3 regions of the Paenibacillus swuensis genome follow, and region 1 is predicted to be linked to each of the others. Evidence: predicted binding sites of a transcription regulator. Region 1 holds the regulator's gene; each other region holds the start of a gene.
The links. Region 1 encodes LexA, which represses DNA repair genes until DNA is damaged. Its sites were predicted from a motif close to CGAACATATGTTCG; they were not measured.

Region 1 (7,565 bases):
AGGCGGATTTAATTCTTCATATCGTGGACAGTTCAAGTGATAATCGATCGGATCAGATGAAGGTGGTACAGAAGGTGCTTGAGGAACTGGGGGCTTCGGGAAAAGAGCAAATGACGGTATTTAACAAGATTGATTTATGCTCACCCGAAGAGCGGGAGATGTTGACCACGGAAGGCGAGTATATTAAAATCAACGCTTACTCCCCTTCTGATCTGGACAAGCTCAAAGAAGCGGTACAGGAACGCATGACGGGAGATACGCTTACGTTTCGCATCCCATCGGATCGCGGTGATTTAGCGGCTCATGTTTACAGGATTGGAGAGGTATTAGAACAGTCATTTGATGAATCCGATATTCTTTATAATGTAAGAATTAACCGTTTGGACTATGAGAAATTAGGTTATGTTCTGGAACCTTATACTGAAGCCTAAGGCTTCGGTGTTCGGTTTTTTCTCTGTTTAGGCAAAGATATGATTAGAGATTTAACGCTATAGGATCAGGGGATAAGAGGAGACGAATAATATGTTGTTTACAAATCAAATAAATGAGCTTATGGACGAAGTGGAAGATCTTATACAAGGACGGTTTAAAGAAGTGGACCGTATCGTTGATGTAAATCAATGGAAAGTCATTCAAGCTTTTCGCCATCATAAGATAAGTGATTTTCATTTCGCGGGATCCACGGGATACGGTTACAATGATCGGGGCCGGGAACTGCTCGATGAGGTGTACGCGGAGGCTTTTGGCGCAGAAAGCGCCTTAGTGCGTCCGCATTTTGTCTCCGGAACGCATACGATTAGCACGGCCTTGTTCGGCATTCTGCGTCCAGGGGATGAATTGCTCTATATTACAGGGCGTCCCTATGATACGTTGCACAAAGTGATAGGGCAACCGGGAGACGGGAAAGGTTCGTTACAGGATTATGGCATCGGGTACAATGAAATCCCGTTATTAGCCAACGATAATGGCGTGGATTGGGAATCTGTGGAGCGACATATGAATCGACATACGAAAGTTATCGGAATTCAACGCTCCCGCGGATACGATTGGCGTGCCTCATTTACTGTCGAAGAGATTGGTGAAATGGTGCAGCGTGTGAAAAAGTTGAATCCCGAGGTCATTGTATTCGTGGATAACTGCTACGGTGAATTTACGGAAGTCATGGAACCGACAGAAATAGGCGTGGATTTGATGGCAGGTTCCCTCATCAAGAATCCTGGAGGTGGTTTAGCCGCAACCGGAGGTTATATCGCAGGGAAGCAGAAGTATGTTGAACTGGCTGCGTATCGCCTGACGGCACCGGGAATCGGCGCTGAGGTGGGTGCGATGTTAGGTACTACCCGTTCTATATTTCAAGGTTTGTTTATGGCGCCCCTTATAGTCGGACAAGCTGTAAAGGGTAGCATATTTGCCGCGGCCATGTTCGAAAAGCTCGGTTTTGAGACCAAACCGGCATGGACAGAGAAACGTACGGACCTCATACAGGCTATTCGTTTCTCTTCCTCATCGCATTTAATTACCTTTGTACAAGGAATACAGATGGCTTCGGCCGTTGACGCACATGTAGTGCCGGAACCATGGGATATGCCCGGATATGAACATCCTGTCATTATGGCAGCGGGCACTTTCATTCAAGGAGGATCTTTGGAATTGTCAGCTGATGCGCCGATTCGCGAGCCGTATATTGCTTACATGCAAGGAGGCTTAACCTACTCACATGTTAAACTCGGTGTCATGACAGCGATTCAAAATATGCGAGATCAAGGGTTAGTGTAGCTTCCATGTAAGTTTATGTTGTTTAAACCTAACATCCATTGACACCTTCTTGTGAGCCAGTTACAATAGTGTTATATTTTATTTTTCACTGGAAGGTTGATGAATGATGAACGACGATATACGGAGGAATATGGCGCTTTTCCCGATCGGGATTGTCATGAAGTTAACGGATTTAACCGCTAGACAAATCCGCTATTATGAGCAGCATGAGTTAATCGTCCCTGCGCGTACGTCCGGTAATCAACGTCTGTTCTCCTTCAATGACGTAGAACGGTTGTTGGAAATTAAGGCTTTGATTGAGAAGGGCGTTAACATTGCAGGAATTAAGCAAGTAATGCTTCCGGTATCCAGAGAATCGGATGATGCCACGGTATTGAACGAGCATACCGAAGTGAAACGTAAGGAATTGACCGATTCCCAACTCCATCGTATGCTTAAACAGCAGCTGATGCAAGGAAAGAGGCCGGGTCAGGTTTCCCTTATTCAAGGCGAGCTTTCCCGTTTCTTTCAGCGCTAGAATTTTATAACATTAAACGATGAAGAGGAGATGACTGCATATGAGTTTCACCAAAGAGGATATTCTGAAGATTGCCAAAGAACAGAACGTTCGTTTCATCCGTTTACAGTTCACGGATCTGTTGGGAACAATTAAGAATGTGGAAATCCCGGTTAGTCAATTAGAGAAAGCGCTTGATAACAAGATGATGTTCGACGGTTCTTCCATCGAAGGATACGTTCGAATCGAAGAATCGGATATGTACCTTTATCCGGATTTGGACACTTGGGTTATTTTCCCGTGGGTTACACAGAACAGAGTGGCCCGTTTAATTTGTGACATTTATATGCCTGACGGCACGCCGTTTGCCGGCGATCCTCGCGGCATTCTGAAGCGTTCCCTTGAAGAAGCCGAAGCCATGGGCTATTCCGCAATGAACGTAGGTCCTGAACCGGAATTTTTCTTATTTAAGACGGATGAGAAGGGCAATCCTACGATGGAGCTGAATGACCAAGGCGGATACTTCGACTTGGCGCCGACGGACCTTGGAGAGAACTGCCGCCGAGAAATCGTTCTTGTACTGGAAGAAATGGGATTTGAAATTGAAGCTTCTCACCATGAAGTTGCTCCGGGTCAACATGAAATCGACTTTAAGTATGCGGATGCGATTCGCGCAGCCGATCAGATCCAGACGTTTAAACTGGTTGTTAAGACCATTGCAAGACAACATGGATTGCACGCGACATTCATGCCTAAGCCGCTATTCGGTATGAACGGTTCCGGTATGCATTGTCACCAATCGCTGTTCCGTGGAAACGAGAACGCCTTCTATGACGAGAAGGACAAGCTTGGACTGAGTGTGGTGGCCCGCCAATACATGGCAGGAGTATTGAAGCATGCACGTGCTTTCGCAGCCATTACCAACCCTACCGTAAACTCATACAAACGATTGGTTCCAGGCTATGAGGCGCCTTGCTACGTGGCATGGTCAGCTTCTAACCGTAGCCCAATGATTCGTATTCCAGCTTCTCGCGGTCTTAGCACTCGCATCGAAGTTCGTAACCCGGATCCGACAGCTAACCCTTACTTAGCTTTGGCAGTTATGCTGAAATCCGGCTTGGACGGCATTAAGAACAAGATGTCGTTGCCTGCGCCAACGGACCGCAACATTTATGTAATGACCGAAGAAGAGCGGATCGATGAAGGCATTCCTACACTTCCATATTCCCTTAAAGAAGCATTAGGCGAGTTGTTGCGTGATGATGTCATCTGCGACGCGTTGGGCGATCATGCTTTGGCCCATTTCTATGAGCTTAAGGAAATCGAATGGGATATGTACAGAACGCAGATTCACCAGTGGGAACGCGATCAATACATCACTTCATATTAATACTAAAGATCAAATAAGAAGAAGCTCCCCGGCTTAGCCGGGGAGCTTCTTCTTGTTTGGCAATGTTTAGTTATGGATGTTTAGTATATTAGTGTATGTCTCTAAATAAGCCAATGACACGACCAAGAATCGTAACATGATTAAGTAAGATAGGAGAAAGTGCGGAATTCTCAGGCTGCAACCGGATATGGTCACGTTCCTTGTAAAAGCGTTTCACTGTGGCTTCGTCTTCATCCGTCATGGCCACCACAATATCTCCATTGTTTGCGGTTTGTTGTTGACGCACGATGACATAATCGCCGTTATGTATGCCTGCGTCAATCATGCTGTCGCCTTCAACGCTTAACATAAAGACCGTCTGATCCCCGACAATGTGATTCGGTAGAGGAAAGTAATCTTCAATATTCTCCGTCGCGGTAATGGGAACACCGGCCGTTACTTTACCCACGAGCGGCACTCGGGACACGGAGAAAGGATAAATGTTGGCACTTTCATCGTTACCGAGAATCTCAATAGCTCTAGGTTTCGTAGGGTCCCGGCGAATCAGGCCTTTCTTCTCAAGTCTGTCCAAATGTCCATGGACAGTGGAAGAAGAGGCAAGTCCGACAGCTTCACCGATTTCTCGAACAGAAGGTGGATAGCCTTTATCGCGCACTTCATTCTTGATGAAGTCTAAAATCGCCAACTGACGACTGGAAATCTTCGACACGATCATCACTCCAATTTAACAATATTAGTTAGAGAAAGTATAACACAGAACCGGAGTTCGTACAAACATAAGTTCGAATATTTATCCATTATATGAGAACAAATGTTTCGATATTTATGTTGACTCAAACATTTGTTCGTGTTATCTTATGTTTATACAAATAAGAACAAACGTTTGGGAGGGTGACATCATGCAAGCCTATTATACATATTCTAATACGAATTCGACGGGAACTCATAAAGTTAAATCCACACCTAAAGGAACACTTGGCTATGTTAAACTCAAGAAATTTACTTTCTTTTTTACATTGTTTCTAATCTGTTTCTCTTTCGGAGCCGTCATACAGGCCTACGGTGAATCAACCACGGAGACGAACAAGAAAGCGAACAACAACAACTTAGAATTAAGTTTTAATCAAGTCTCTTCGAATGTTAACCCTCGGAGAGTGCTCGTGGATTCCGGGGACACATTATGGAGTATAGCAGAAGCACATGCGCCCAAGGATAAGAACATACGTTCATATATTTCCGATTTGCGTAAGATGAATCATTTAGTAGGCAGCTTACTGCAAGAAGGTCAAATTCTTGTTCTTCCATAACCATTCATTCATGAATTAGATTCGAGATGAACTGTCTCTTCTATATATGCTTCATCCCGGGCGCTTTTCGGTGCCCTTTTTGTTTTCTGTAGTAGAAAACATAGTGTATATGATGATTCTTATAAATATTTGCTCGGTTCTTGACATTCAAATATCAACATGGCAAAGTAAAAAGGATACAGACAAGGAGGTCATATAACAATGGATGAAATTGTAGCCAGAATTAATGAATTATCTCGTAAACAGAAAAAAGAAGGACTTACACCGGAAGAAACCGCGGAACAGAAACAACTTCGCGATCAATATATTAACGGATTTAAGAGATCACTCCGGAACCAGCTGGAAAATATCACATTGGTCGATGGCGAGGATCAAATAAAACATTAAAGACAGGTGGATAACGTATGTCCCGAAAATGGGAGCGCATGGTACAAAAAAACTCCAAGGTCAGCAACAAGTTACGCGTGAAACAAGGTAAAGGGACCATCTCCCAGACCTCTGTCGCAGGACCAGATCGTTATACGGGACGAAGCTTCATACTGCCCTTAGCCTGCGCGGCCGTGGCGGTTTTCTTCGGTTTCACGTTCGCAGGTGAGGAAAGAGGCACAATGTATTGGTTCACCGTGTTAAGTTATCTCCTATTGGCGGTGATATTCTTTTTGAGGAAGCCCTATCTGGCCATCGGAAAGGACTACGTTTCCACTCGCAAATATGGGGCGGACAAGAAGATGTATGCTGGCTCCGTCGATAAGATCACATCTCAACCGGGATCGATCGTGATTACTTTTAAACACAGTAAGAACAGCTGGGTACTATCACGTACTTGGAATAGGTATGACACGGTTACAATCGAACCGGCACTACAAAAATTTGCGCAACAGAACGATGTGCCTTTTGAAGTAAAAGCTAAATAGTCGGAGGAGCGAAGGATTAATGTCAATTCAGGCGGTTTTGTTTGATTTGGATGATACATTGCTTTGGGATGATCGAAGTGTATTGGAAGCTTTCGAGATGGTTTGTGAGTCTGCGGCAGATCGATTAGGGGTGGATGCCCGGGAATTGGAGGCTGCGGTTCGGAAGGAAGCACGCGCTCTGTATGAGTCTTATGAGACGTTTCCTTTCACACAAATGATCGGAATTAATCCGTATGAGGCGCTCTGGGGCAACTTTACCGAAGGCGAGCACGAACAGTTTCGTAAATTAAACGAACTTGCGCCTGGATATCGTAAAGAAGCGTGGACACGTGCCCTTCATGTTTTGGGTGTTGACGATGAACAAGCGGGGGCCGAATTGGGTGAGCTGTTCCATCAAACCCGCCGGAAACTGCCTTATGTATATGAAGAAACCTACCGTGTTTTGGACGAGCTTAAAGGCAAGGTTAAGCTGCTTTTGTTAACCAACGGATCGCCTGATTTACAGAAAGAAAAATTGGCTATGGTTCCGCTCATGGCTCCTTACTTCGACCATATCATGATCTCGGGCCAATTCGGACAGGGAAAACCGGCTGAAGCGATATTTCATCATGCTATGGAGTTGTTGAACATTAACGCTGATGAAGGTTTGATGGTCGGAGATAAATTAACGACTGATATTCTGGGCTCTAATCGCGTAGGTATGAAGAATGTATGGATTAACCGCCGCGGACTAGCCAATGATTCCGACATTCGACCTACGTTTCAAATCAAACATTTAGAAGAATTACACGACATTATCCATTCATTTGCTGAATAACGTTTTTAACCCGAAAACCCCTAAGCTTCCATATGGAAGTTTAGGGGCTTTCTCATGTGTAAGGTTATTATGTTTTAATAAATTCAGGATCCGCGAATGAGTGGGCAATCCAGCCTTCGGTTTCAATAAATAAACGAACCGCCACGATTTGACGATTGTCCATCAATGTAAAGAAATGCGGCTTATGCTCCGGTACAGAGATTACATCACCTGCTTCTAATTCTACATCAAAGTAACCCACTTCAGGTGTCCCCTTGATGATAAATATACCCCGGCCGGCCACGATTGCACGCACTTCGTCTTCCGTATGCGTATGTACGTCCTCAAATTTTTTGAGAATGGCATCCAGATTGGGTGTTGCTTCAGACAAAGCGACAATATCCCAGGTCTGGTAACCTCGGCGAGAGGCAAGATCCTTGATCTCATGTTCATAAGCAGTCAGGATTTCTTGTTTATTCTCATCGGTAAGGATGAATTGTTCCTTTAAATGCGCAGGCATTACATCGGGGTTCCAATGCTCATATAACACTTCTTGACTTTCCAAAAAGGCTTTTACATTCTCTTCTCCCGTAATGCGTTCATTGGTGTTGCGCAAACGAATTTCAGCCATGTTTGATTCCTCCTAATTCCTATCATTATGGTATGAATTGATTCGATTATAAACCAATTTTATAGTTCTGTCGATGTCTCCGGCGGCCCAGCCGGTTAGTTTATTCTTTTCTAATGTCTAGTAATCTGATAGACTATATTTTAACGATTTTTTCGGAGGGGAAGAGGGCTCAGATGAACAAACCACTACTGCAGGAGCAATTACTGAAGAAGATCTTAATACTCGACGGCGCCATGGGAACGATGATTCAGCAAG
Region 2 (7,565 bases), 330 kb from region 1:
ATTATGACGGCAATAAGCAGGTTAAACAACCTGAAGGCGAGAATATAACGAACTCCAAGCAGGAGCCGGTTGTAGAAGATACGCCGAATGCGGGCAACGGAACAGCACAAGGCAGTAACAATGCGAATAAAGGGACATCAACAGATGGTACGACAGGGAATGCCAATGCCGTTGAACCGGGAACGGAAGAAGGCATAGCCGGCGAGGTACCGCCTGAGGGAGCGGTGACGGATCCCAATACGTTGCCTGCCCAAGAAGCGGGTGTCGTGTTCGATGCGAAGAAGGGCAAGACGGATAATTATAATATAGCCGGTGCAACTGCCATAACCGTTGAACTGACCGTTGCGGAAGGAAAAGAATGCTGGTATGAGGTTCGTGAAGGCAATTCGGACGGAAAACAGCTTGATACGGGTACCTTGAGAAACGCAAGTACGGTTACTGTTGCCTCGGACAAGGATACATTTATTAAGGTCGGTAATGCGGGTAACGTACAGATCAAGGTGAACGGCGTGCTTGTCGATGACGGCGATAAGCCGAACTCGAAGAGGCTTCAGATGAATTTCGCGACGGCTGCTTCCGCCCCGACTCCATAGTTTGAAATGACATGAGACGTTCCTTCCGCTTGGGGGAGCGTCTTTCTGTGTTTTTTTGCGTATGGTCAGGGAGTTTGCTATAATGCAACTTGAAATCGTTGGAAAGGTCGTGGAGTTTGATGAGTTCTGAAAGTTCATTTGATATTGTCTCCAAAGTAGATTTACAGGAGATGGATAACGCCATTACGCAAGCTGAGAAAGAAATCGCCAACCGCTTCGACTTTAAGGGCAGCAAGAGCTCCATCAAGCTCGAGAAGGAAGAACTGGTTGTAGCCTCGGATGACGAGTTTAAATTAACGAACGTTCTGGATATACTTCAGTCCAAAATGACAAAGCGCGGCATCTCCATCAAAAACCTGGATTACGGCAAAGTAGAGCCGGCTTCAAGACAAACCGTGCGTCAACGCATTAAATTGAAGGTAGGAATTGATCAGGAGAACGCGAAGAAGATCAACATCCTCATCCGTGACTCCAAATTAAAAGTGAAAAGCCAAATCCAGGGAGACTCTATTCGGGTTACCGCCAAAAGCAAGGACGATCTGCAAAACGTGATCCAATTGCTTCGCAAAGCGGATCTGCCTTTAGATTTACAATTCACCAACCTCAAATAATAATGTTTGCTGGGGGGCGGGAGGACTTCGGACCCTTTTTGACACCCCGCTTTCAGGTGTATTATACTTGTTAGGATAGGTACGTAATATTGGGGGACACAAGCATGACAGAAAAGGTGAAGGTTGTAACGCTGGGTTGTGAGAAGAACCTCGTTGATTCCGAAATCATGTCGGGGCTGATCCACGAACGCGGGTACATACTTGTTGACGATAAAGAAGAAGCAACGGTTATAATCGTAAACACCTGCGGATTTATAGACGCGGCTAAGGAGGAATCCGTTAACACGATTCTGGACATGGCCGAGTTGAAGGAGACCGCTAACTTAAAGGCGCTCATTGTTTCCGGCTGTCTGACTCAGCGATATAAGAAGGAGCTTATGTACGAGATGCCTGAAATTGACGGAATCGTCGGCACAGGCGACTTTGATAAGATCGGTCAGATTGTGGATGAAGCTTTGAGAGGCCGTAAACCTATTTATGTCGGCAACCCTGCATTTAACTATGACCAGGTATTGCCACGCCGCGTATCCACCCCAAGATATACAGCCTATGTGAAAATCGCGGAAGGTTGCGACAATGCATGCACATTCTGCAGCATTCCGATCATGCGCGGCAAGTTTAAGAGTCGCTCCATGGAATCTATCCTTGCAGAGGTAGAGAATCTGGCCTCGCAAGGAGTTAAAGAAATCAGCTTAATCGCTCAGGATTCAACGAATTACGGTACCGATCTGTATGATGGATTTATGTTGCCGGTATTAATGAATAAAGTAAGCGAAGTTCCGGGTGTGGAGTGGGTCCGGCTTCATTATGCTTATCCCGGATTTTTCTCGGAAGAGCTTATGGAGACCATCGCTTCGAATCCTAAAATTTGCAAATACATTGATATGCCCCTGCAACATAGCGAGGATGCTATTCTTAAGCGGATGCGCAGACCGGGCAGACAACGTGATTCCCGTGAGCTTATTCACAACATTCGGAAGAGCATTCCGGAAGTTTCCTTACGTACATCGCTGATTGTCGGATTTCCCGGTGAAACAGATGAGGAATTCAATCGGTTGGCGGATTTTGTGAAAGAGATGAAGTTTGATCGATTGGGTGTATTTACATACTCTCAAGAAGAGGATACGCCTGCTTCACGTCTCCCCAATCAGGTACCGGATGATGTGAAGGAATGGAGAGCCAATACATTAATGGAGCTTCAACGCCAGATATCCAAGGATAACAGCGGCCGGTTTATCGGCAAAGAGTTGGATGTTCTTGTGGAACGGTATGACGGACGCAATGATATCTATATCGGGCGTTCGCAATATGATGCTCCGGAGATTGACGGAGAAGTGTTTATAACCCGGTGCACTAAAGGTATAGGTGAAATTGCGCGGGTCCGCATTACGCATTCTTATGAATTTGATTTATCCGGGGAGGGAATGGCATGAACTTAGCTAACCGCATCACCCTCGTGAGAATATTCCTGGTCCCGGTCATGATGTTTTTCTTGTTGGTGAGAATTGATGTTCAGCCGCTGACGTTTCAAGACTTCAGCATTACTTATAATCAAATCATTGCGACTTTAATCTTTATTATCGCGGCCAGCACAGATGGTTTAGACGGTTACATTGCCCGTAAACGCAAGATTGTAACGAATCTGGGCAAGCTGTTAGATCCGCTTGCGGACAAGCTGCTGGTGGCTGCAGTTCTGATTTCTCTAGTGGAAATGGATAAGTTGGACGCTTGGATTGCCATCGTCATCATATCCCGCGAATTTGCTGTGACCGGTTTGCGGCAAGTGGCATTATTGGAAGGGTCGGTTGTGGCGGCCAGCGCCTGGGGGAAATGGAAGACCGCGATCCAGATTACAGCGATTATCGTTATTCTGCTGAATAATTTCCCATTCTTCTTCCTTCATTTCCGATTTGATCTGGTGGCTGCTTGGGCGGCGGCAATTATTACGGTGTATTCGGGGATTGATTATTTTATTAAGAATAAAGAAGTATTGAATTTTTCCAAATCATAATCGGTTGGCTGAAGAGCAATAGGGGATCCTATTGCTTTTTTGTCGACATGGGAGAGGTGCGCAGGGATATGAAAGCGGAAATTATCGCAGTAGGCACGGAGTTGCTCTTAGGACAGATTGTAAACACCAATGCGCAATACATCGCTCAAGAATGTGCTCATATGGGGTTAAGCGTACATTTTCAAACAGTCGTCGGCGACAATCCCGAGCGCATCCGTTCAGCGGTAGAGATCGCGCGCGGCAGGGCAGATGTTGTTATCTTTACAGGCGGACTCGGACCAACACAAGATGACCTCACCAAGGATGTCTTAGCACAGATGTACGGCAGGAAAATGTTGATTCACGAGCCTTCCATGGACGCGATCAGATCCTTGTTTTCAAATCGGGGCGCCCATATGGTTGAAAGTAATATTCGCCAAGCGAACTGGATTGAAGGCAGCGACCCTCTGAAGAATGAGACAGGATTAGCAGTAGGGAATGCGCTTACCATTGAGGGAATTCATTATATTTTGCTCCCAGGTCCTCCAAAGGAAATGAAACCTATGTTCAAGAATGAAGTGTTGCCTTGGTTGCATGGCGTGATGAAGGTACCGGTACCCCTACATTCCAAAATGTTGAAATTCGCGGGCATCGGCGAGTCTAATCTGGAGCACGCGATTCTTGATCTGATTGACGGACAGACCGATCCGACACTTGCGCCATACGCCAAGGAGGGAGAAGTAACGGTTCGGGTAACGACAAGGGCTTTATCCATACAGGAAGCGGAATTAAAAATGATGCCAGTGACGGAAGAAATATACCGTCGGTTGGGCGCCCATCTTTATGCTGAGCGGGATATCCCCATTGAAGCTGTTATCATCGAAGACTTGGCGAAATCGAAACGGACGCTGGCTGTGGCCGAAAGCTGCACGGGCGGAGGCATCGGAGATAAGCTTACTATGGTGCCGGGCAGCGGAGACGCCTATCTGGGCGGAATCGTATGCTACTCGAATGACTTAAAGCACAAGTTGTTAGGCGTCCCTATGGACATTCTCGAGGGCGAGAACGCTCCGGGAGCCGTTAGCAGCGAAGCCGCGATCTCGATGGCTGAAGGCATGTTGTCCACGGCTGAGTCCGATTACGCTCTATCTGTGACGGGGGTAGCAGGACCTGGTTCTTCGGAAGGTAAACCTGCGGGCTTAGTTTATATTGGCCTTGCCGTCCGCGGCCGTGAGACCGTCGTGAGGGAGCTGCAACTGTCGGGCAACCGGGAATCCGTCAAGCTCAGAGCGGCGAAAAGCGCGTTTTACATGTTGTGGAGATCTCTGCAAGAGGAGTCAATGAAATAGGATAACCAGAAGGGTAATAAAATGACCTTCGGCAGCCGCTTGCGGGTATAGACAAATTATGCTAATATGAAGGAAGTTAACGGAAGAACCGTAACAGAGGATAACTTTGTTACGGTTTTTTGCTGTTCTGGCGACCCTAAGAAAAAAAGCGAATGTATGTTCGAAAAAACGCTTGGCAAAGGACCTGAAATAAGTTATCATATAACTATAATAAAGATAAGGGAAGTGAGTTTGTTGGCAGATCGTCGCGCCGCTTTAGAAGTAGCTTTACGGCAAATTGAGAAGCAATTCGGCAAAGGCTCCATCATGAAACTCGGAGAATCCACCCACATGCAAGTGGAAACCGTACCTAGCGGTTCCCTCGCTTTAGATATCGCTTTAGGAACCGGCGGTTTTCCGCGGGGAAGAATTATTGAAGTATACGGACCGGAATCCTCCGGTAAGACAACGGTTGCCCTGCACGCGATCGCGGAGGTCCAGAAGCTTGGCGGACAAGCTGCATTTATCGATGCGGAACACGCATTGGATCCGTTGTACGCAAGCAAGCTTGGCGTCAACATTGACGAGTTGCTGCTATCCCAGCCGGATACAGGGGAGCAGGCGTTGGAAATCGCAGAAGCGCTTGTACGCAGCGGAGCGGTTGAGATCATCGTCATTGACTCTGTTGCGGCGCTCGTTCCGAAAGCAGAGATTGAAGGCGAGATGGGAGACTCCCATGTGGGTCTGCAAGCACGTTTGATGTCCCAAGCGTTGCGTAAACTTTCAGGAGCCATCAGCAAGTCGAAGACCATTGCCATCTTTATCAACCAGCTGCGTGAGAAAGTCGGTGTAATGTTCGGTAATCCGGAGACAACTCCGGGCGGACGCGCATTGAAATTCTATTCTACCGTACGTTTGGATGTACGTCGCGTAGAGACGATTAAGCAAGGTAATGATATGGTCGGTAACCGTACCAAAATCAAGGTTGTGAAGAACAAGATTGCTCCGCCGTTTAAGCAGGCTGAGGTTGATATTATGTATGGCGAAGGTATTTCAAGAGAAGGCAGCATCGTCGATATCGGAACAGAATTGGATATCGTAAACAAGAGCGGTGCGTGGTACTCCTATGAAGGTGAGCGTCTCGGTCAAGGCCGCGAGAATGCGAAGCAATACCTCAAGGACAACAAACACATCGCTGACATTATCGAGAATAAGATTCGCGATGCAAGCAATCTAATCGCTCCAGTTATTGATACTGCCGCGATTGATCAGGACGAGCAGGATGAAGAAGAACTGTTACTATCTATGGAATAATTGACACTATAGTGGCCGCACCCGCGAGGGGGCGGCTTTTCTCATATGATATACAATGGAGGGTCCAAGTTGAAGAAAGAATCATCATTCGGATTTCGTCGTAAGCAAGGGGATCCGGGTGGAAGTCCTTCCGGTAACCGTTATTCGCGTAAACCAAGGAAGTCTAACGAAGTTGAAGCCATGACAGCAGAAGAGGAAAGCTTGCTCGATGCAATTGACCTGGAGGCCGATGACTTTACCATCACCACCGTGGAACGTCAGAAGCGAAGCAAGCATCGATACAATATCCATGTGGGCGGCACGTATGCATTTTCAGTCCATGAGGATATCATGATTAAACACCGACTCATTAAAGGGGAGAAGATCGACAAGGAGCAACTGGAAGTTATTCTGCAAGATGAAGAAAGAGAATCCGCCTATATTCAAGCGGTGAGATTCTTAAGCTTCAGTCCCAGAACGGTTAAGGAATTAAGGATGAAGCTTAAGGAGAAAGGATATGAACAGGATCCAACCGACTTTGCCATCGATAAATTAAAAGCACAGAAGTATGTGGACGATAAAACACTGGCTAAACAATTAACAGAGCAACGTATCTATTCACAGAAGAAAGGACGAAAACTGGTTAGCCAGGAATTAGCCTTTAAAGGTGTGCCCAAAGAAGATATACAGAGCGCTCTTGATCAGGTGGATACAGACAGGGAGCTTGCGAGCGCAATGGAACTGGGGTTGAAACGGTGGAGGGGAATGTCGGGAGAGACCATGGATAAGAAAAGAAAGCTTTCCGGCTTTCTGTTGCGCAGGGGATATGCGTATGATCAAGTACATGCCGTGCTTAAAGCATGCGTGGCTGGAGAGAATGAGGAACTGGAAGACGACTTTTTCATCGATTAAGTCATTCTGATCCTTTATGTCATTAATTTCTTTGTTCTTTTCCAAAGGTTGGTCTTTAGATCGCTTGACAACTTTCTCCGCCATTAGATAAAATAATATTGTGCATTCATCCTAATGTGAATCAATTATTTTATGAAACGGATTCCATTTATTAATTAGGTCACACATTTCAATTCTTTTTAACCCTTGAGAATGTACAAGCACGGTACATCGCTCCCTTGGCCGAATCTTCTGCCGAAAGTCGGTCTTGCAGCCTATTACATGATTGAATGTGAATCGGATTTAAAAAAACCAAACAAAGATCCCCAAGCGTAATGCTGATGGAGAAACCAACGAGGAGGTGAGCAAGATGGAATGGATCATCACGATCCTAGTCGCTCTCGTTGTTGGCGTTCTAGGCTTTGGGATCGGTTATTTTATCCGCAAATCTATTGCAGAGGCTAAAATTTCTAGTGCTGAGCAAGCTGCCACACAAATCGTAGAGAGTGCGAAGAAAGAGGCAGAAGCATTAAAGAAAGAAACGGTGCTGGAAGCTAAGGACGAGGTCCACAAGCTGAGAACCGAAGCTGAAAAAGACATTCGTGAACGTCGCAATGAAACACAACGACTGGAAAGACGATTGTTGCAAAAAGAGGAAACGCTGGATAAAAAATTGGATTCCTTAGAGCGCAAAGAAGAGCAAGTAGCCAACAAAGAGAAGCGCATTGAAGAAACACAGGCGCAGATTGACACGCTGTATAAGAGTCAAGTAGCGGAGTTAGAGCGTATTTCCGGCCTTACAACTGAGGAAGCGAAGAACATCATTATTTCCAACGTGGAGCAGGAAGTTCGCCATGAA
Region 3 (7,565 bases), 460 kb from region 1:
AATTGCGGTTGAAGCGGAGACGGCTGAGGGAAAGCTGGCGGTTCTGCCCTTTAATCATCCCGACATCAGGATTTACACCCAGGTGATTTATCACCGCCGCAAATGGCTTTCCCCGCCGTTAAAACACTTGCTTGAGTTGTTCAGTTAATACTTGATGAGCACTTCCGATTCCCCTGCCGGCGTTGTTCCTGCAGTTTTTCCCGGTTTCAATAGCGCCTCAGCCGTTCCATATAGATGGGCTTTGAAGAAGGCGGTGGCATAGTTATTGATCGTTTGATTTGTTTTCATCGGTTCCACACCGTCCATCCAGGCTAACAACGGGGACAGCAGATGATAGTCGGAGAAACTCATATGGGATGCGGGCGTTATCGTAAGCTCCAACCCTCCGCCACGCAGAGCTCTCGCTTTTCGTTTAGGCATTTCCTTCACTATAAATTGATACGTTTCGCGGTTAATTCCTTGTTCCTTCAATTGAGCGTCGGTTGGCTCTTCTGCATTCTCTCCAGGTTGCGTACCTCTTCCCCGTGCGGTCATGATCAGCAACGGTTTGCCGATTCCGCCTGCCGGGGCCACTCCGCCAAACAAGGAACCATCCATGTTCAGGGCCGCCTTCATGTCGGGCTCCGCCATCAACGCCTGTACTGCGGTCGCTCCGCCGAAGGAATGCCCCGCCATGCCGATCCGCTCCAGATCCAGCTTATCCGTCAACATCCCGTGCGGGTCTTGACGATTCACCTGCTTTAGCTCTTTGAGCACCGTACGGACATCTTCCGTCCACACCTCGGTAATGAATTCGTCCCACCCTTCATTGTCTGTAAATTCAGGCACACCCTGGGATAACATCGCCGTTCGGCCGTCCGGAAAGACGGTCGCCAGCGCGCTGTACGCGTGTTCGATGCTAACGACAATAAACCCTTGGCTTGCCCACTCCTCCAATTGTGCTCCATTCGTGAAGCGCGTTCCCGGGAAGCCGTGCGAGAACAAGATAACCGGGTAACGCTCCCGTTCTTCGCTAACCTCCGCCCCGTTTACTGCATGTGTCTTTACCAGCGACAGATGAGACAGGAGAAATGCCGGCACAGGGTATTCTCCCGCAACCGCTCTCGACCAACGGGATAAATCAGGCACATAGGGCGCGTAATCCTGACGCGTCTCTTTGCCATTTAACTGTGCCGGATACCAGATCTGCGCCATCAATTCCCGGGGACCGGCCGTTACGCTCCGGGGAGCCAACGTTTCCTGTCGGTCACGGTCGACCCAATGGTACGTCAACGTCCCTATCGCATAGGGCCCGTCGGGCTCCGGTAGTCGGGGCACGGGCAACAGGACCGGCAACGCGGATGCCAGCAGCAACCCGACGGTTACTGTACCCGCTTGTATTCCTGTCCATATGCGGCTCCTGGATTGCGGACGAGCGTGAAACGCGTTTCCGTGAGACGCTTCAAGCGAGCCGCCTTTTCGCTGGAGCGGCTTTACCCGTACAAGACGGATGACGTCCCGTGAGGCGAAGCCCAGCAGAATGATATAGAGCGGCACCATCTGCCAGCGCAACCCTTCCGTGACGGCGTGAAGAACAATCCCTGTGCTTATAATACCAATAACAGCCGCTTTACCCGCCGCGCCTCCGAATCCCGCCGGCCAAGCTCCCCTCCATGACTGGATGATCAAGCCCCAGCACAAGATGAGGATCATCCATTCCCCAGTGCGCATCTTGTAGCCCTCCTTTCTTTGGTTCACATTTTTACAAATTAACATTCCCGATATGTATTACGTTTCCTTCCTTTCCATACACCTCCATCCCACTATTTACAAAATCTTCATCGCATAAGGGATCCCAAACGATTTAGACATACGAACAACTTTTTCCACTATACACGAACACATATTCGGTCTTATAATACATATACTATAGCAAACAGGTGTTCTTATATTTCCAGAAAGGAGGGTTTTCGTGAAGGATCGTGTTATTTTCCTTGTAGACATGCAGAGCTTTTACGCGAGTGTGGAGAAAGCGGCCCGCCCTGAATATCGTGATCGCCCCTTGGTCGTTTCCGGGGATCCGGCGCGGCGCTCCGGTATTGTTCTTGCCGCCTGCCCGCTGGCGAAGAAGCTGGGTGCAAGCACGGCGCAGCGGTTGGGGGAAGCCGTTCGTTCCTGCCCCGATCTCGTCGTTGTCCGACCGCGGATGCAGGAGTATATTAACGTTTCACTTAAGATCACGCGAATTATGGAGCGGTTCACCGATCTCGTCGAGCCTTTCTCCATCGATGAGCAGTTTATGGACGTAACCGGCAGCCTTGCGTTGTTCGGGGAGCCGGAGGTGCTGGCCGCGCGAATTCAGGACGCGATCCTCGAGGAAACCGGCGTCATTGCCCGTGTCGGGATCGGACCCAATAAGATTCTCGCCAAGACGGCGTGCGACAACTTCGCCAAGAAGCGGGAGGGCGGCATCTTCTGGCTGACGAGGGAGCGCGTAGCAACCGACATGTGGAAGCTGCCCATCGGGGGTCTCTTCGGTGTCGGCAGCCGAATGCGGCGGCACTTCGAGCGCATGGGCATTCACACGGTCGGCGATCTCGCCGCCTATCCGCTGCCGCGGTTGCAGCAGCTGTGGGGCATTAACGGCCACGTGCTGTGGCTTACGGCGAACGGGCAGGATTCGTCGCCCGTTACGCCCCGCACCCATGAGCAGCAGAAAGCCGTCGGCCACCAGATGACGCTCCCGCGCGATTACGCCACGATGAAGGACATTCGTGTCGTGTTGCTGGAGCTCAGCGAGGAGGTGTGCCGCCGCGCGCGCAGCAAGGGGCTCATGGGCGCGACCGTGTCCGCCGGCTGCCGCGGGGCGGACTACGATCATCCGACGGGATTCCACCGTCAGATGAAACAGGCGCAGCCCACCTGCAGCGCCAAGGACGTGTACGAGAGCGCGTGCAAGCTGTTCGAGGAGCACTGGGACGGCGAGCCGGTCCGCAGTGTCCACGTGAACTTGTCGCAGCTCACCGGTGCGGAGGCGTTTCAGTTGGATTTGTTCCGCGATTTGGAGCGGGAACGAAAGCTGGATTGCGCGATTGATTCAATCAAGAGCAAGTACGGCACCGCCTCGATCTTCAAGGCGGCTTCGCTGACGGAGGCGGGGCAGGTGTTCGAGCGCGCCGTCAAGATCGGCGGGCACTACAAGTAGACGCAAACTGCATATGCAGCTTTGGGAGGAGGTGACTTTCGCGTATGAAACCGAAGATAAACAAGCTGACAACAGGTCGTAACCTGCTGTGGGAATCCAGCCGGATGATGTTGCCTGAGCATAAGGAGCAGATTCTGCGGCACCGCAGCAAGCTCGAAGATAAGATCCGGCCAGCGCTTGATGAGCAACGACTGCAAGAGTTGTCGCAAGCCATTGCGGATGCCGTCATGCACGCGTTGCCCATCGCGGTGACGCTGTACGATCCGCTTGAATCTCGAATCGTTCAGGGGAGCGTAGTGAAAATTGATCCGCTGGCCCGCGAGCTTCATCTGCGCCATGGCGAAACAAAGATTGTAGTCGCGCTGGAGGAAGTGCTCGATATTACGCTTGCTCCTTGAACCTTGAAGGGGCACAAACGCCACATAAAAAAAGAAGAGAAGCATCCGCTTCTCTTCTACACTTTAAATATAATGCCGTCCGGCGTGCCGAAGACATGCTCTTTACTGGCCACTTCACGGATGACCGCCTCAGACTTGAGAACGGACGGACCCGCTGTGAACGTCTTCCGTCTCGCTTCGGAAGAAGACATCCGCCTTCTCGACAGCCCGCTGCGAATCGTCCGAAACGGCAGCTTCATGCCTTGAGCTTTCACCAGCCGAAGACCATGCGGCTTCATATTCATACGCTATCCGTCCTTTCCAAGTATAAATTAAGATAATCAAACCTCATCTTATTATTATCCAATATTTTATCCAGAATAAACCCGTCAGGCACAGCATCGGCACTTCCCCCGATAATGAAGAAATGCAAGGTAAGCACGAAATTCGCAGCCAGGGGCATACACATCATACATTCCGTACGGCCCAGATCCTTGCGTTGAAACAATTTCACCTGCGCGCTTAAATACGTACCTGACACGTAGCTTTCCCGGTCATCCAGCCGGAACGAATGGCGTCCGCCCACATTGCCGCAAGAGCCTACTTTAATCAGCTCATTCTCTTCCTCATCCAACACGTATAAGGTAGCTCCCGAAATAGGTGACAGCTCTGCGAAGTGCAGATGGTCCCGCAGGGTGCCCGTAACAATTTCGCCGGAGAACACCGACAGTAACCGTTCGAAATCCCCGTCGAAATGCCAGCTGTACTGGATCATGGATTGAAACAAGTAGTTCATGGAGCTGAACTCTTTATATTTCTTTATTATATCATGTAAACGGGGCACCGATAAACCAATCTTCAAATAATTCTTCAACAATACGGACAATTGGGCGCGAATATACCGATACGCTTCATCCGGCCTGACAAAGGGGTGAACGTTATGCTTGAAGGAATCGGAGACTTCCCGGATGAAGTCATGTTGTGCGGCGGTCAGACTGGATGACTGATCCCGGTGCAGCGTCCAGGCCTCTTGCTGGATTAGTACGAATACCGGTTTGCTGGCAGCGAGCGCATGCCTGTATTCAGCCCGTGTAATTGAAATGCCGCGCTCCGTGATGATACTGCCCGCTTCTTTTCCCAGAATCAGAATATAAACATCGGAACCGTCAATTTCCCTGAGACAGCTTTCAATAATTCCTTCATTCGTCATATCAAAATCGTACGATTCCGATATGGCCACTTGATGTCCGAGCTCGTTCTCTACAGCGTTGGCCAACACGGACCGAACGTAATACAGATCACGGATCGTTGAGCTAAGAAATAATTTAAGCATCCCGTACCCCCATGTTTCGCGTTCAGCTATTTCCACTATTATACTATAACAGGGAAAACGACGCATATGAGGTTGTACCTAGGACCAATGTTATGAAAGCTCGTTAAACATCTTCTCCTACACGGTGCACTTTAATCAAGTTGGTCGAACCCGAGCTTCCCGTCGGTATTCCAGCCGTGATGACAACGGTGTCACCTTCACGGATAAAGCTCAGCCTGCTCCCGCTTTCAATAGACACGCGGAACAAATTATCCGTAGAAGTAACGGATTCACCCAGCACAGGAATGACCCCGCGTACCAGGCGAAGACAACGGCGAACATGCTCGGACGGGGTAACCGCCACAATCGGCGCATTAGGTCTTTGTCGCGCCGTCATGCGGGCGGCAAAGCCGCTGAATGAATGTGTCAGAATGGCCTTCGCCCCTAACGCATCCGCAATGCGCGCAACCGATTCCCCCACGGCTTCCGTCACGCTGTCAGCCATGGTTCCATGCACAGGCGCTGCCGCTGATTGGGCAATGTCGGACGCTCCCTCCATTTCGAGGGCAATGCGCACCATGGTGCCGACCGCTTCCAACGGATACTTACCCGCTGCGGATTCGCCTGACAGCATGACCGCATCCGTACCGTCCAAGATCGCATTCGCCACATCGCTGGCTTCCGCTCGCGTAGGCCGTGGATTCCATTGCATGGAATCCAGCATTTGCGTCGCGGTAATAACAGGCTTGCCCGCCTCATTACAAAGTCGGATAATTTCCTTCTGAACAATAGGAATTTCCTCCGATGGCAATTGCACACCGAGATCACCGCGCGCTACCATTACGCCGTCGGAAGCGGCAATGATTTCCTGAATGCGTTCAACACCCTCATGGTTTTCGATCTTGGAGATAATCTGGATATGTGGCGCGCCATGCCTCTCCAGCAATTCACGTATCTCCAGCACCGCCTGCGCGCTTCGGACGAAGGATGCGGCAATCATATCAATCCCTGCTTCAACTCCGAATTTCACATGAGCCACATCTTGCTCCGTGACATTCGGCAAGCGAACTTGAACTCCGGGAACATTCAAATTTTTCTTGCTCTTCAGCACTCCCCCGGCAACCACGAGACAGTGCATTTCCGTCTCCGTCGTCCGCTCAACCCGAAGCTCGAGAAGTCCGTCATCAATCAGAATGGTGGCCCCCGCATGTACATCTTTAGCCAAATTGGAATAGGTCACGGGGATACGTTCTGAGTCGCCTTCCACCCTCTCGGTTGTCAACACCACACGGGTTCCCTCGATAAGCAGAACAGAGCCCTCTTTCATGACGCCGACCCGAACCTCAGGACCTTTAATATCCATCATAATCGGGATAGCGTCTCCTGTTTCTTCACAGACTTGACGAATGTCACGCACCCTTTTGCCATGTTCCTCATGAGAGCCGTGAGCCATATTCAACCGTGCTACATCCATACCGGCAGCCAGCATGCGCTTTAACATTGCCGGATCTTCAACCGATGGTCCGATGGTGCAAACAATCTTTGTTTTACGCAACATTTCGTCCTCCCAAACCGTAATCACATACTCTTCTAATGTAACCCAATCGAGAAAACTTATATCGACGCCATTTCAGTGAAACGACCGAAACTAATCGTTATCCGGATCTTCCCATTTCCTAGAGTAGGCCTTATTCGTCACCCAGAGAGTTACCCACGTAATGGATGCAACGATTAAAAACGCAAAAAACCATATCCATCCCATGCTGTTGTCTCCTTCACGTCTTGTATTAGCATGATTATAACATACACCTATATCAAAAAAATCACTAAGGACAACTTTCATCCTTAGTGATTTCAATATACCCGCGTTCCTTAACGGAACATACCCCATAGCTTTAGCAGATGAAATGTGTTCTTCGGATCTATTTTCTGCGCAAGCACAAACTGAATTAAATTCTCTTCTTGTTGCGAAGTCAATTTCTCTCCGAGAACCGCAGCCACTTTTCCAAGTAAACGTTTTACTTTCACGCGGTCTTGCAGGTCTGATTTGGTCACACCGTCCAACACGGCACCTACACGATCTTTGACGAGCGGATTTTTCATTTTCAACTTTACACGTTCCACGAAATCAGGTGAGATTCCGTATTTAATGTAACTCATTGTCGCATCCCTCCATCTTTACATCCTATGCAAAGACAGCTTGTCAGTTGATGCTTCAGTCCTTAATCCATTAACTCCCCTTGAAAAATTTGCTCCCGTTGTAAATAATGCCTCAGGGCAACGTAAGGGGCGGCCGTCCAGAAATCCTCTTGCGCCACCAGCTCCGCCGTGTCGTCCCGGGCTTGTTCCAGCACTTCAAAGTCTACGGAAAGATCAGCCAACCGGAAATCGGGAATGCCGCTTTGTTTTGTGCCAAAGAAATCACCGGGGCCGCGCAGTTCTAAATCGCGCCGCGCAATTTCGAAGCCGTCGTTCGTCTCGGTCATGACCTTCATCCGCTCTTTGCCTACTTCGGATTTGGGGTCCGCCATCAGAATACAGTACGACTGATGGGCTCCCCGTCCAACTCGTCCTCTTAGTTGGTGAAGTTGGGATAAGCCAAACCGTTCCGCGTCATAAATGACCATCAACGTCGCATTGGGTACATCCACACCTACTTCAATTACCGTAGTGGACACAAGCAAATGCGTCT

Region 2: recA (recombinase RecA) is a predicted target of LexA. The motif match lies at 4,693-4,706, and genes of this name have one in related genera.
Region 3: SY83_RS15725 (DNA polymerase IV) is a predicted target of LexA. The motif match lies at 1,876-1,889, and genes of this name have one in related genera.

The regions. Positions count from the first base shown of each region.
Region 1 covers NZ_CP011388.1:4,018,165-4,025,729, reverse strand. Annotated here, with positions in the region: gene hflX (GTPase HflX) at 1-431, shown strand, start outside; gene SY83_RS17985 (methionine gamma-lyase family protein) at 523-1,776, shown strand; gene SY83_RS17980 (MerR family transcriptional regulator) at 1,883-2,293, shown strand; gene glnA (type I glutamate--ammonia ligase) at 2,334-3,662, shown strand; gene lexA (transcriptional repressor LexA) at 3,751-4,371, opposite strand; gene SY83_RS17965 (LysM peptidoglycan-binding domain-containing protein) at 4,562-4,969, shown strand; gene SY83_RS17960 (DUF896 domain-containing protein) at 5,171-5,356, shown strand; gene SY83_RS17955 (hypothetical protein) at 5,374-5,883, shown strand; gene SY83_RS17950 (HAD family hydrolase) at 5,903-6,700, shown strand; gene SY83_RS17945 (1,2-dihydroxy-3-keto-5-methylthiopentene dioxygenase) at 6,768-7,310, opposite strand; gene metH (methionine synthase) at 7,484-7,565, shown strand, end outside.
Region 2 covers NZ_CP011388.1:3,683,766-3,691,330, forward strand. Annotated here, with positions in the region: gene SY83_RS16355 (RodZ domain-containing protein) at 1-593, shown strand, start outside; gene SY83_RS16360 (YajQ family cyclic di-GMP-binding protein) at 713-1,204, shown strand; gene rimO (30S ribosomal protein S12 methylthiotransferase RimO) at 1,309-2,637, shown strand; gene pgsA (CDP-diacylglycerol--glycerol-3-phosphate 3-phosphatidyltransferase) at 2,634-3,215, shown strand; gene SY83_RS16375 (competence/damage-inducible protein A) at 3,284-4,543, shown strand; gene recA (recombinase RecA) at 4,778-5,836, shown strand; gene SY83_RS16385 (RecX family transcriptional regulator) at 5,906-6,727, shown strand; gene rny (ribonuclease Y) at 7,077-7,565, shown strand, end outside.
Region 3 covers NZ_CP011388.1:3,554,659-3,562,223, reverse strand. Annotated here, with positions in the region: gene SY83_RS15735 (LysR family transcriptional regulator) at 1-148, shown strand, start outside; gene SY83_RS15730 (alpha/beta hydrolase family protein) at 145-1,710, opposite strand; gene SY83_RS15725 (DNA polymerase IV) at 1,952-3,184, shown strand; gene SY83_RS15720 (YolD-like family protein) at 3,229-3,582, shown strand; gene SY83_RS15715 (hypothetical protein) at 3,639-3,866, opposite strand; gene SY83_RS15710 (DUF4062 domain-containing protein) at 3,863-4,894, opposite strand; gene pyk (pyruvate kinase) at 4,998-6,431, opposite strand; gene SY83_RS15700 (stage VI sporulation protein F) at 6,746-7,033, opposite strand; gene recG (ATP-dependent DNA helicase RecG) at 7,096-7,565, opposite strand, start outside.